2 regions of the Guyparkeria hydrothermalis genome follow, and region 2 is predicted to be linked to the other one. Evidence: predicted binding sites of a transcription regulator. Region 2 holds the regulator's gene; the other holds the start of a gene.

Region 1 (4,811 bases), 2.2 Mb from region 2:
TGATGATCTTGGCCTTGGTCTCGCGCGAGAAGTAGATAAGCACGTTGCGGCAGAACACCAGATCGTAGCGCCGGACCTCCGGGCGCAGTTCGAGCAGATTGCCCTGACGGAACAGCACCCGGCGACTGACCTGCGGAGAGATCTTCCAGCCTTCGCCCGTCTTGACGAAATATTGACGCTTGCGCTCCGGCGAGAGCCCGCGCCCCAGCGACAGGTCATCGAACACGCCCTTGCGCGCCTTCTCGACCACCGCCTCGGAGATATCCGTGCCCACGATCTCGAGATTGAAGGGCACCCGCTGTTCCTCGGCGGTGATGCTGATCGAGAAGGCCTCCTGCCCGGTGGAACAGGCAGCCGACCAGATGCGATAGCTCGATTTCTTGGCCGAAACGGCCTCGGGGAAGAACTTCTTTTCCAGGGCCGCGAAGGGGTAGCCATCACGAAACCAGAGCGTCTCGTTGGTGGTCATCGCATCGACCACGTCGCGCGCCAGGGTGCGATCGCGACGGGAGAGAAGCGTCTCGATCAACCCTTCCACCGACGCATGCCCCTGCGCACGCGCCACTCGTGAGAGCCGCGTTTCCACCAGGTACTGCTTGTCCGGGCTCAGCAGTATTCCGCTGTGCTGCTCGAGAAAGGCGGTGAATCGGGCGAAGGTTTCGGCCTTCATGCCCGCGGTCAAGCCTCGTCCACAGCGTGATGCACCTCATGGTGCGTGAGCGCCTCGCCCACGACGCGGGCGAGATCGTCCGGATGGAATTTCGGGATGAAGCGATCAGCACCCACCTGCTTGACCATGTTTTCGTTGAACACACCCGAGAGCGAGGAGTGCAGGATCACGTAGAGGCTCTTGAGCTTCGGGTCCTGGCGGATCAGCGACGTCAGGGTATAGCCGTCCATCGTCGGCATCTCGATGTCCGAGACGACCATGGCCAACCGTTCGAGCTGCTCCGGCTGCTTCTCCTTCCAGCGACGCAGGGTGTCGATCGCTTCCTGCCCGTTCTTCGTGACCACCGGGTGCAGGTGCATCTGCTCCAGCGTGCTCTCGACCTGCTTGCGGGCCACGACCGAGTCATCGACGACCAGCACCAGGTCGCTGCCCTTGGCGATCTCGCCGAACTGACCGATCACCTCGTCCGACACGGTCTCGGCCACGCCGACGACACGAGCGAAGATCTGCTCGACGTCGATGATCTCCACCAGCTGCTTGTCGATGCGCGCTACGGCCGTCAGGAAATTGGAGTTGTTGGTGCCGCTCGGCGGGGTGAGCACCTCCTTCCACGACAGATTGACGATGCGGTCGACCGAGTGGACCAGAAAGCCCTGCACCGCGCGGTTGTACTCGGTAATGATGACGAACGCGTCCTGCACCTGCTCTTCGGTCATCCGCCCCTTGCCGATGGCCTCCGACAGATCGATGACGGTGATGGTGTGACCGCGAACGTCGGCAATACCCCGGATGGAGCTGTCCGAGTGAGGCACGTCGGTCAGTTTCGGGCAGCGGATGACTTCACGCACCTTGAAGACGTTGATCCCGAAGCGCTGATCCGTGCCCAATCCGAACACCAAAAGCTCGAGTCGGTTGCGGCCGGCGAGCTGGGTGCGGGAATCGACTGATGACATCACGTTGCTTTTCACGACTTGTCCTGCCTTGGTGGCATTGGTGGGCTGGCTGATTCTTGTATTTTCCAGACGTCGTATCGGCCCCGGGGAGACAATCTTTAGCCCACCGGGAGAGAGGCTGGGACCCCGCCCATTCCTGCCTGTTTTCGGTAGGCGGACCGACTGTCAGGGCATGGTAGCGCAGACACACACCGCTTGCGTGCCGGTCGCCGCATGCGGGCGCGGTGGCATGGTAAATGCAAGATCCAGCGGCGTAATCCAACCCGTTCATGCTGCCGCTTTCCCATGACCCATTTCTCATGACCCAGTTACCCTCTCCCAACGATGCAATGCCAAGGCGCGAACCGGATCGGCGTGCGGCGAGTCTCCTCGCGCTTGTGCTGGTGACGGCCGCCGCGCTGCTGGCTGCCGCCCAGGCCACGGCGGCAGCCCCCGCGGCGCCTGCCAGCGTCCAGGCGCAGGTTGCCTCCGCCATGGACCGATATCTGGATCGACAGGGCGGTGACCGGGGCAACCTCACCCTGCGCGCTGACCGGCTCGACCCCCGCCTGCGGCTGAGCGTCTGCGACCAGGCACTGGAAATCAACGAAGGCCGGCCGCTCAACCTCAACCGCGGGCGGCAGACCGTCAAGGTAAGCTGCCACGGCAGCTCGCCGTGGCGCATCTACGTTCCGATCGAACTCACCCGCCGCCAGCAGGCCGTGGTCGCCGCCCGCCCGCTCGCCCGGGGCGACGTGATCACCGCAGCCGACCTGAGCCTGGCAACGGTCGACGCCAACCGGGCGCGACAGCGTTACTACACCGATCCACGGGAACTCATCGGCATGATGGCCACCCAACCGTTGCAGTCCGGCCATCTGGTCACCGCTCGCGACCTCGATATCAACGCCGTGGTCGATCGGGGCGACCTGGTCTCCATCCAGGCCGGCACGCGCGGCTTCGTGGTGGGTTCGACCGGGGAGGTCCAGAACCGAGCCGGCGTGGGTCAGCGCGTGCGGGTGAAGAACACCCGCTCGGGCAAGGTGATCGAGGCCGTGGTCATCGACAGCCGGACCGTGGATGCGATCGGCGGTTGAGCCATACAACCCTCGCTTTGAAAAAGTATTTCAGTCGGCGCTAAAGTTTTCCCGGGAACCGCCGATGGTTTAAGTGCGAAGGGACATTTACGTTAACCTAGACTCCTGCACTGTCGCCTCGGTGGCGGCGCGGACATGTCGTCCGAGACAGGAAGGATCAAGCACCATGGCAAACGAAATCAACGGCTTTGGCCCGCGCAATCTGGGCCAGAACTCGTCGGTAGACTCCTCCCGCGGCCGCAGCGAGGCCAAGGGCGAGTCGCAACGTCCTTCTGGCGATGTGCCGGCGAGCATCAAGGAGGATGACGCCGTGACACTTTCCAGCGGGGCATCGCAGCTTCGTGAACTCGGCCAGTCGCTGGCGGAGACCGCGCCTTTCGATCAGGGCAAGGTCGACCGGATCAAGGATCTGATCAGCCAGGGCGAATATCAGGTCGACTCCGCGAAGATCGCCGAGCGGCTGCGCCAGTTCGAGAATCTGTAACGGCGATCTGCCCTGCTCGACGAGCGGGAACAATCCCGCCCACCCCGGCCGGCACCCCGCCGGCCCGGGGCTTCGTGCGTCCCGGGGAATGACGTATGCTCCTCGGAACCCGGCACGCCGGGACTCACCTTGAGACCACACCCGCCGAGCGCGACGCCACGATGAGCGAATCCACTCCCAACGATCCGGCCCCGTCATGGCTGACTAGCATGCAGACGCACGCCGAGGCGCTGCTCGACCAGCACGAGCGCCTCGCCGACCTGCTGCGCCGCAGCGACACCCCGCCCCTGGACGAATTCGACGCAGTCTTCGAGACAATCCGTCAGCACAACGACGGCATGGCGGAGGCCGAACAGGCTCGTCTGGAATGGACCGCGGCAATCGGCACGGACGACATGGAAAACGCCCTGGCCGAGCAGCCCGAGCACACCCGAAACCGTTGGGCCGATCTCAAGGAAATGGCCCGCCGTTTCCGTCAGCTGTCTCAGGCCAACCTCATGGCACTGCGGCGCATCGACCAGTTTCTCGGCGAGCGGATCGATTTCCTGCTGCAGCGCGACGAATCGGGCGGCTCGCTGTATACCGCCAAGGGAAGCGAAAGCCAGACCGGTGGACGCGGGCGCACGCTGGGCGACGCCTGACTTACTACCTCACTCCCGGGCCAACAGCACCGACCGGCTTTCCCCGGCACGCGTTTCCCGACTGACGACAAAACCCGCCGGCAGCCGCAGCGCATCCAGATCCGCGCCCTCGACGAATACCCGCGCTCCTTCGGCAAGCCAAGGGGCGGCGGCCACCCGCTCAAGCGAGTTCTGCAGCAATGCCGGCTGCCGGAACGGCGGATCGAGAAACACCAGATCAATCGACCCATCGTCCAGCTTGGGTTGGTCAAGCCATTTCAGCGCATCGCGGGTCCAGACGACGTACCGCGAGTGATCCGCACCCAACTGCTCGAGGTTCTCCGCGATCGCACGAGCGACGCGTGGCGATTGCTCGACGAACCCGACCCATGCCGCGCCGCGCGACAGGGCCTCGAATCCGAGCACCCCGCTGCCGGCAAACAGATCCAGCGCGCGCCAGCCGGTCACGGTCTGCCCCAGCCAGTTGAACAGGGTTTCCCGCACGCGGTCAGGCGTCGGACGCAGGTCGCGGGCCGCCGGGAAGCGCAGCCGACGCGACCGCCACTCCCCACCGATGATCCGGACCTGCTCTCCGCGTGACGGGCGGCGCCCCTTGGCGGTACTGGGCATCGACGAAATCCTCCCTAGAACGAGTCGCTGTCGGCCAGAGGGTGCATGATAAACTTCGTCGGCGCCGCGCGGGGCAGCTACCCCGGAACACCCCGTCGCCAACCCAGGTACCATCACGCTCCATGTTCGGATTTCTCAGACGCAAGAAACGCAAGACAGACGTCGCCGAGGCGCCGGAAGAATCGTCAGCGCCCCTGAGCGGCGACGAAACCAGCCCCGCCGAGGCCGACGCATCGCCCGAGCCGCCCGGCGACGACCCTAGTCCCGCCGAACCGACAGCGAGCGCGACTCCCGCGACACCGAGCACCCCGGAGCCGGACGACCGCCAGAAGCAGCGTCAGGAATCCGACACCGCACCGACCACCGCCTCCACCCCTG
Region 2 (4,811 bases):
ACGGCCTCGGCGGGTTTGACCGCTGCCGTGGGCGCCTTGCCCTTGCCGTAAAGCTCGTCGAGAACCGCTTCGAACTCCTCGTCGGTGATCTCGTCGGAATCGGCCGCCGCCGATGCCTTGGCCTCGGACTCGGGCGCGGCAGCTGGCGTCGGGGCCTGGAATTGGCCCTTGCCGTGTAGCTCGTCGAGCAGGCTTTCGAACTCGTCGTCGGTAATCAGGTCATCGTCGGCAGCGCCACTCGACTCCGCAGCCGGGGCCTGGTCGGACTCGGCGGCATCGAGATCGGCCAGCATCCGGTCGAAGGCGTCATCTTCTGCCACGACCGCTTCGTCCTCGGCGGCAGGCTCGGCCGCCGGCGCTTCGCCGGGTGCCGGCTCATCGCTTTGACGAGCCAGGCCCTCGATCTCGTCGAGGAAAGCAGGCGAGACGGCCTCGGGATACTGACCGGCTCGAAGGTCGTCGAACATGCCGTTGAGCACGTCGATCACCTGCAGCATCACGTCCATGATGCGGCTGTTCATGGCGATCTCGTGATTGCGCAGCAGGTTGAAGATGTCCTCGGCGCGGTGGCAGACCTCCACCAACGGATGCACTTCGAGGAAGCCGGCCCCGCCCTTGACGGTATGGAAGGCACGGAACACCGAGTTGAGCCTGTCCGCGTCATCAGGCGACTGCTCGAGCTCGATCAGTTGCTGATCCAGTCCATTGAGCAGCTCGCCGGCCTCAATCAGGAAGTCCTGCAGCAGCTCGTTGTCGGGTTCGAATGCCATGATTGCCTCTCATTCACTCTGTGGCGCGGCTCATGCCGCGGCCACGTGTCCTGCCCGACCGCGCTCGGCGGGCTGCCTCCTGTCCGGCCGGAGTCAGAACCCCAGGCTGGCCAGGAGATCGTCGACGTCGTCCTGGTTCTTCACCACGTTGTCGCCGGCATTGGGCAGCTGCGGCCCGACGCCGTCCTCGGCACTCTCGGTCTTGCCGCCCTTGGCGCCGTCGGCCTTGCTGCCGCACACCGGGGCGGTGATCTGCAGCAGTCCCACCAGTTTCTCCTCGAGCTGCTCGAGCAGGTCGATCACCCGCATCAACAGCTGCCCGGACAGATCCTGGAACTCCTGGGCCATCATGATTTCGGTCAGTTGCCCCCTGAGACGCTCGCCACTGCCGGTCGCCGAGTCCAGGTAGCGGGTCATCGATTCGACCACGCTCTCCAGTCGGGAGTTATCGGCCTCGCTGGCCGCGACTTTAGCCAGCTCGTCCTTCAGCCGTTGAGATCGATCGATGATCTTGTCGGCCATGGGCGAGGCCTCTTCGGTGATCGAGAGGGTGCGGGTCGCCGCCTGTTCGGTCAGGGTAATCACGTAACGCAGCCGGTCACGCGCATCGGGCATCTCGTCCTGGGCCAGGGCACCGAGGCGCTCGTCCTCGGCAAAACTCCGCAGGGTGTCGTGCACCTCGCGGGTCATGCGCCCGACTTCGTCGAAAATGTTGCCGGAATAGGCGGCGGTGAGATCGCCGATCAGACGCGCCTCGCCGGCGACATCCTCGTTCTCGATCGCTGCCACCAGTGCACGGGCGTCGGCCAGTCGCTTGTCGCGGTCGACCAGCGGTTGGAAGTCCTGTTCGTCTGCTCCACTCATGTCTCGCGCGCCCCTACGATTCGACGCGCTCGAAGATCTTGTCGATCTTCTCCTTGAGTGTGGCCCCGTTGAAAGGCTTGACGATGTAACCGTTCACGCCCTCCTGGGCGGCGAGGACGATCTGCTCGCGCTTGGCCTCGGCGGTCACCATCAGTACCGGCAGGCCGGCCAGTCCCGGATCGGCACGCACATTGCGCAGCAGGTCGATGCCGGTCATGCCCGGCATGTTCCAGTCGGTGACCAGGAAATCGAAGTTGCCCTGCTTGAGCAGCGGCAGCGCCGTCTGGCCATCGTCGGCCTCCTCGATATTGGTGAAGCCGAGCTCTTTGAGAAGGTTCTTGATGATCCGGCGCATCGTGGAGAAGTCGTCCACCACGAGGATCTTCATGTTTCGGTCCATTTTCGCCCCTGGAATGGTTGTCAGTACCAGGCAGGTTGCCTTGTTAGAACGTGGGTAAGAGGGTCTATCGGCGCCAAGCGGAAAAGATTGAGCCCTTTCCGCGATCGGCAGCCTATTTCCAGGCGTTCATGGCGGTCTTGAGCCGCATGATTGCCTTGTTGTGGATCTGGCACACGCGCGATTCGCTGACGCCGAGCACGGCACCGATCTCCTTCTGGTTCAGTTCGTCGACATAGTACAGCGACATGACCAGTCTCTCGCGCTCGGGCAGCTCGTCGATATAGCCCGCCAGATCGCGCTGGAAGTGGTTCTCGGCGAGCGCCTCGTCGGGCTGCTGGCTGTGCGGGTCGGCGACGTCGTAGGTCTCGTTCTCGCCTTCGCCGGCGTGGTCCAGCGAGGTGACGTGCACTGTCGAGGCATCGCTCATCGCGGCGTGATACTCGTCGAGCGTCAGGCCCATGCGCTCGCAGACCTCGGCATCCCGCGCCTCGCGGCCGGTCTCGGATTCGATCTCGGCGACCGTCTGGGCGATCTCGCGCTGACGGCGGTAGACCGAACGCGGCGCCCAGTCATTGCGACGGACCTCGTCGAGCATCGCCCCGCGAATACGCAGCCCGGCATACGTCTCGAAGGAAGCGCCCTTGTCGCCGTCGAACAGGCGGGCGGCATCGAGCAGCCCCACCATGCCGGCCTGGATCAGATCCTCGGCCTGGATGTGGGAGGGCAGACGGCCGAGCAGATGGAAGGCAACACGCTTGACCAGGCCGGCGTGCTTAGTGACCAGTGCCTCGGTCGATCCGGCCTGAACGTTCTGATACATGGCACGAGCGTTCATAGCAGATTCTCGGGATCCAGCTCGACGTTGTTCACCAGCCGTTCGACGAAGAACTGCAGCTGACCCTGCGGACCGCGGGGGGCCGGCCAGTGGTTGACACGGTCGGCCATGGAGGTGAAGGCCCGGGCCGACTTGGCCCCGCCGTAGAGCTGCACGACGGTCTTCTGGCGCTGCACGGCTCGACGGAGATAGTCGTCGAACGGCACCGACCCCATGTGCGTCAGGGTGACGTCGAGAAAGCGCTTGGCAGCCACCGAGAGTTTCTCGAACAGCCGCCGCCCTTCCGCGGCGTCGCGAACCATGTTCGCCACGACGTGGAAACGGGTCACGTCATGCTCACGGGAAAGCACCTTGATCACGGCATAGGCATCGGTGATCGAGGCCGGCTCGTCGCAGACCACGACCACCACCTCGTTGGCCGCCTCGGCGAAACGCACCACCGAGTCGGCGATGCCGGCGGCCGAATCCACGATGAGCGTGTCGACCGGCCAGCGCATCTCGGAGAATGCCGAGATCAGACCGGCGTTCTCGGCGGGCGTCAGCGCAGCCATGTGCGCCACGCCGCTGGATGCCGGCAGGATGCCGATGCCCTCGGGGCCCTCGAGCATGATCTCGTCCAGACTCGCCGTGCCTTCCAGCACATGGGACAGGTTGCCCCGCGACTGTAGACCAAGCAGCACGTCGACATTGCCCAGTCCGAGGTCGGCGTCCATGAGCACCACGCGGTCACCGGTACGCGCGAGGGCGACCGACAGGTTGAGCGAGACGTTGGTCTTGCCCACCCCGCCCTTGCCACTGGTCACGGCGATCACCCGCACCGGCCGACTGCCGGTGGCGTGGCGGGCGCCGTCGGCCTGGTCGTGGCCGCCCCAGGGCGCGTTTGTCATCCGGCTTGCTTGAGCATCCACAGCGGATCATCCCTGTCGGTATGTTCGAGTTGCGACTGCCCCATCTCGAGGGCCTGCTTGATCAGGTCGGCCGCCTTGGGGAACCAGAGATCCTCCGGGACCCGCTGACCGACGCCGGCGCAGACGAGCGGCAGACGCCGCGGCGCACCATCGACCCCTGCCAGGGGGCGGACCAACGCGGCCAGCCCGCCGCCGAGCAGCACGGTCTCGTCGAGCTTGGTCAATACCGTGCCATGCAACGGCAGGCCGGCGAAGCGTTTCTTGACGTCCTCGAGGGCCGGATACTGCGCATTCGCCGACAGGACCAGCAGAAGCTTGACTGACTCGCCCGCGCCCATCAGCGCCTCGAGCTTCTGCATCATGCGGAAATCGCGCTGCGACATCCCCGAGGTATCGATCAACACCAGGTGGCGATCGGCGACCGCCTCGAGCAACTGCGCCAGGTGCGTCTCGTCTCGCGCGATGTGCAGTGGCACATTAAGGATACGGGCGTAGTTGCGCAACTGCTCCTGAGCCCCGATACGGAAGCGGTCGGTGGTAATCAGCGCGACCGAGTCGCGGCCACGGTGCAGCACCGCACGAGCCGCCAGCTTGGCGAGCGTGGTGGTCTTGCCCACCCCGGTCGGGCCGACGAAGGCGTACGTGCCCCCGGCCTCGACCGGATCCTCGGCGCGATGCTCGAGCTGGTCGCCCAGCATCTTGAGCGCCTCGACAAAGGCCCGCTCCGGTTTCGCCGTGGCGGCGGCCCGGCCGAGCTCCCGGGCCAGCCCGATCGGCAACCCCAGGTCCTGCAGGCGCTGGACAGTCGAGACCTCGGCCGGATGGGCCTGGCTGAACCGGTGCCATTCCATGACCGACAGCTGTCGCTCGAACAGATCGCGCAGCTGGGCGACCTCCTCGGTCAGGGTCGACAGGCGTCCTTCGGCGGCCCCCTGGTCCTCGACCAGCCAGTCCCAGTGGGACGGCGTGCGGTCCGACGACCGGCCGACGGGCTCTTCGGCGACCGGAGCGGTCGACTCGGCCGGCTCGCCGGC

What was found. Region 2 encodes FliA, which starts transcription of late flagellar genes. Its sites were predicted from a motif close to GCTAAAGTTNNNNNNNNNNCNGCCGATA; they were not measured.
Region 1: the regulator FliA is predicted to act here: its motif matches at 2,739-2,766, upstream of flgM (flagellar biosynthesis anti-sigma factor FlgM).

What each region holds. Positions count from the first base shown of each region.
Region 1 is NZ_JAJSED010000001.1:95,520-100,330, reverse strand. It holds gene LV476_RS00500 (CheR family methyltransferase) at 1-670, opposite strand, end outside; gene LV476_RS00495 (chemotaxis protein) at 679-1,638, opposite strand; gene flgA (flagellar basal body P-ring formation chaperone FlgA) at 1,953-2,699, shown strand; gene flgM (flagellar biosynthesis anti-sigma factor FlgM) at 2,866-3,183, shown strand; gene flgN (flagellar export chaperone FlgN) at 3,345-3,824, shown strand; gene rsmD (16S rRNA (guanine(966)-N(2))-methyltransferase RsmD) at 3,834-4,433, opposite strand; gene ftsY (signal recognition particle-docking protein FtsY) at 4,556-4,811, shown strand, end outside.
Region 2 is NZ_JAJSED010000001.1:2,304,548-2,309,358, reverse strand. It holds gene LV476_RS10785 (chemotaxis protein CheA) at 1-770, opposite strand, end outside; gene LV476_RS10780 (protein phosphatase CheZ) at 864-1,634, opposite strand; gene cheY (chemotaxis response regulator CheY) at 1,648-2,034, opposite strand; gene LV476_RS10770 (RNA polymerase sigma factor FliA) at 2,147-2,869, opposite strand; gene LV476_RS10765 (MinD/ParA family protein) at 2,866-3,756, opposite strand; gene flhF (flagellar biosynthesis protein FlhF) at 3,753-4,811, opposite strand, start outside.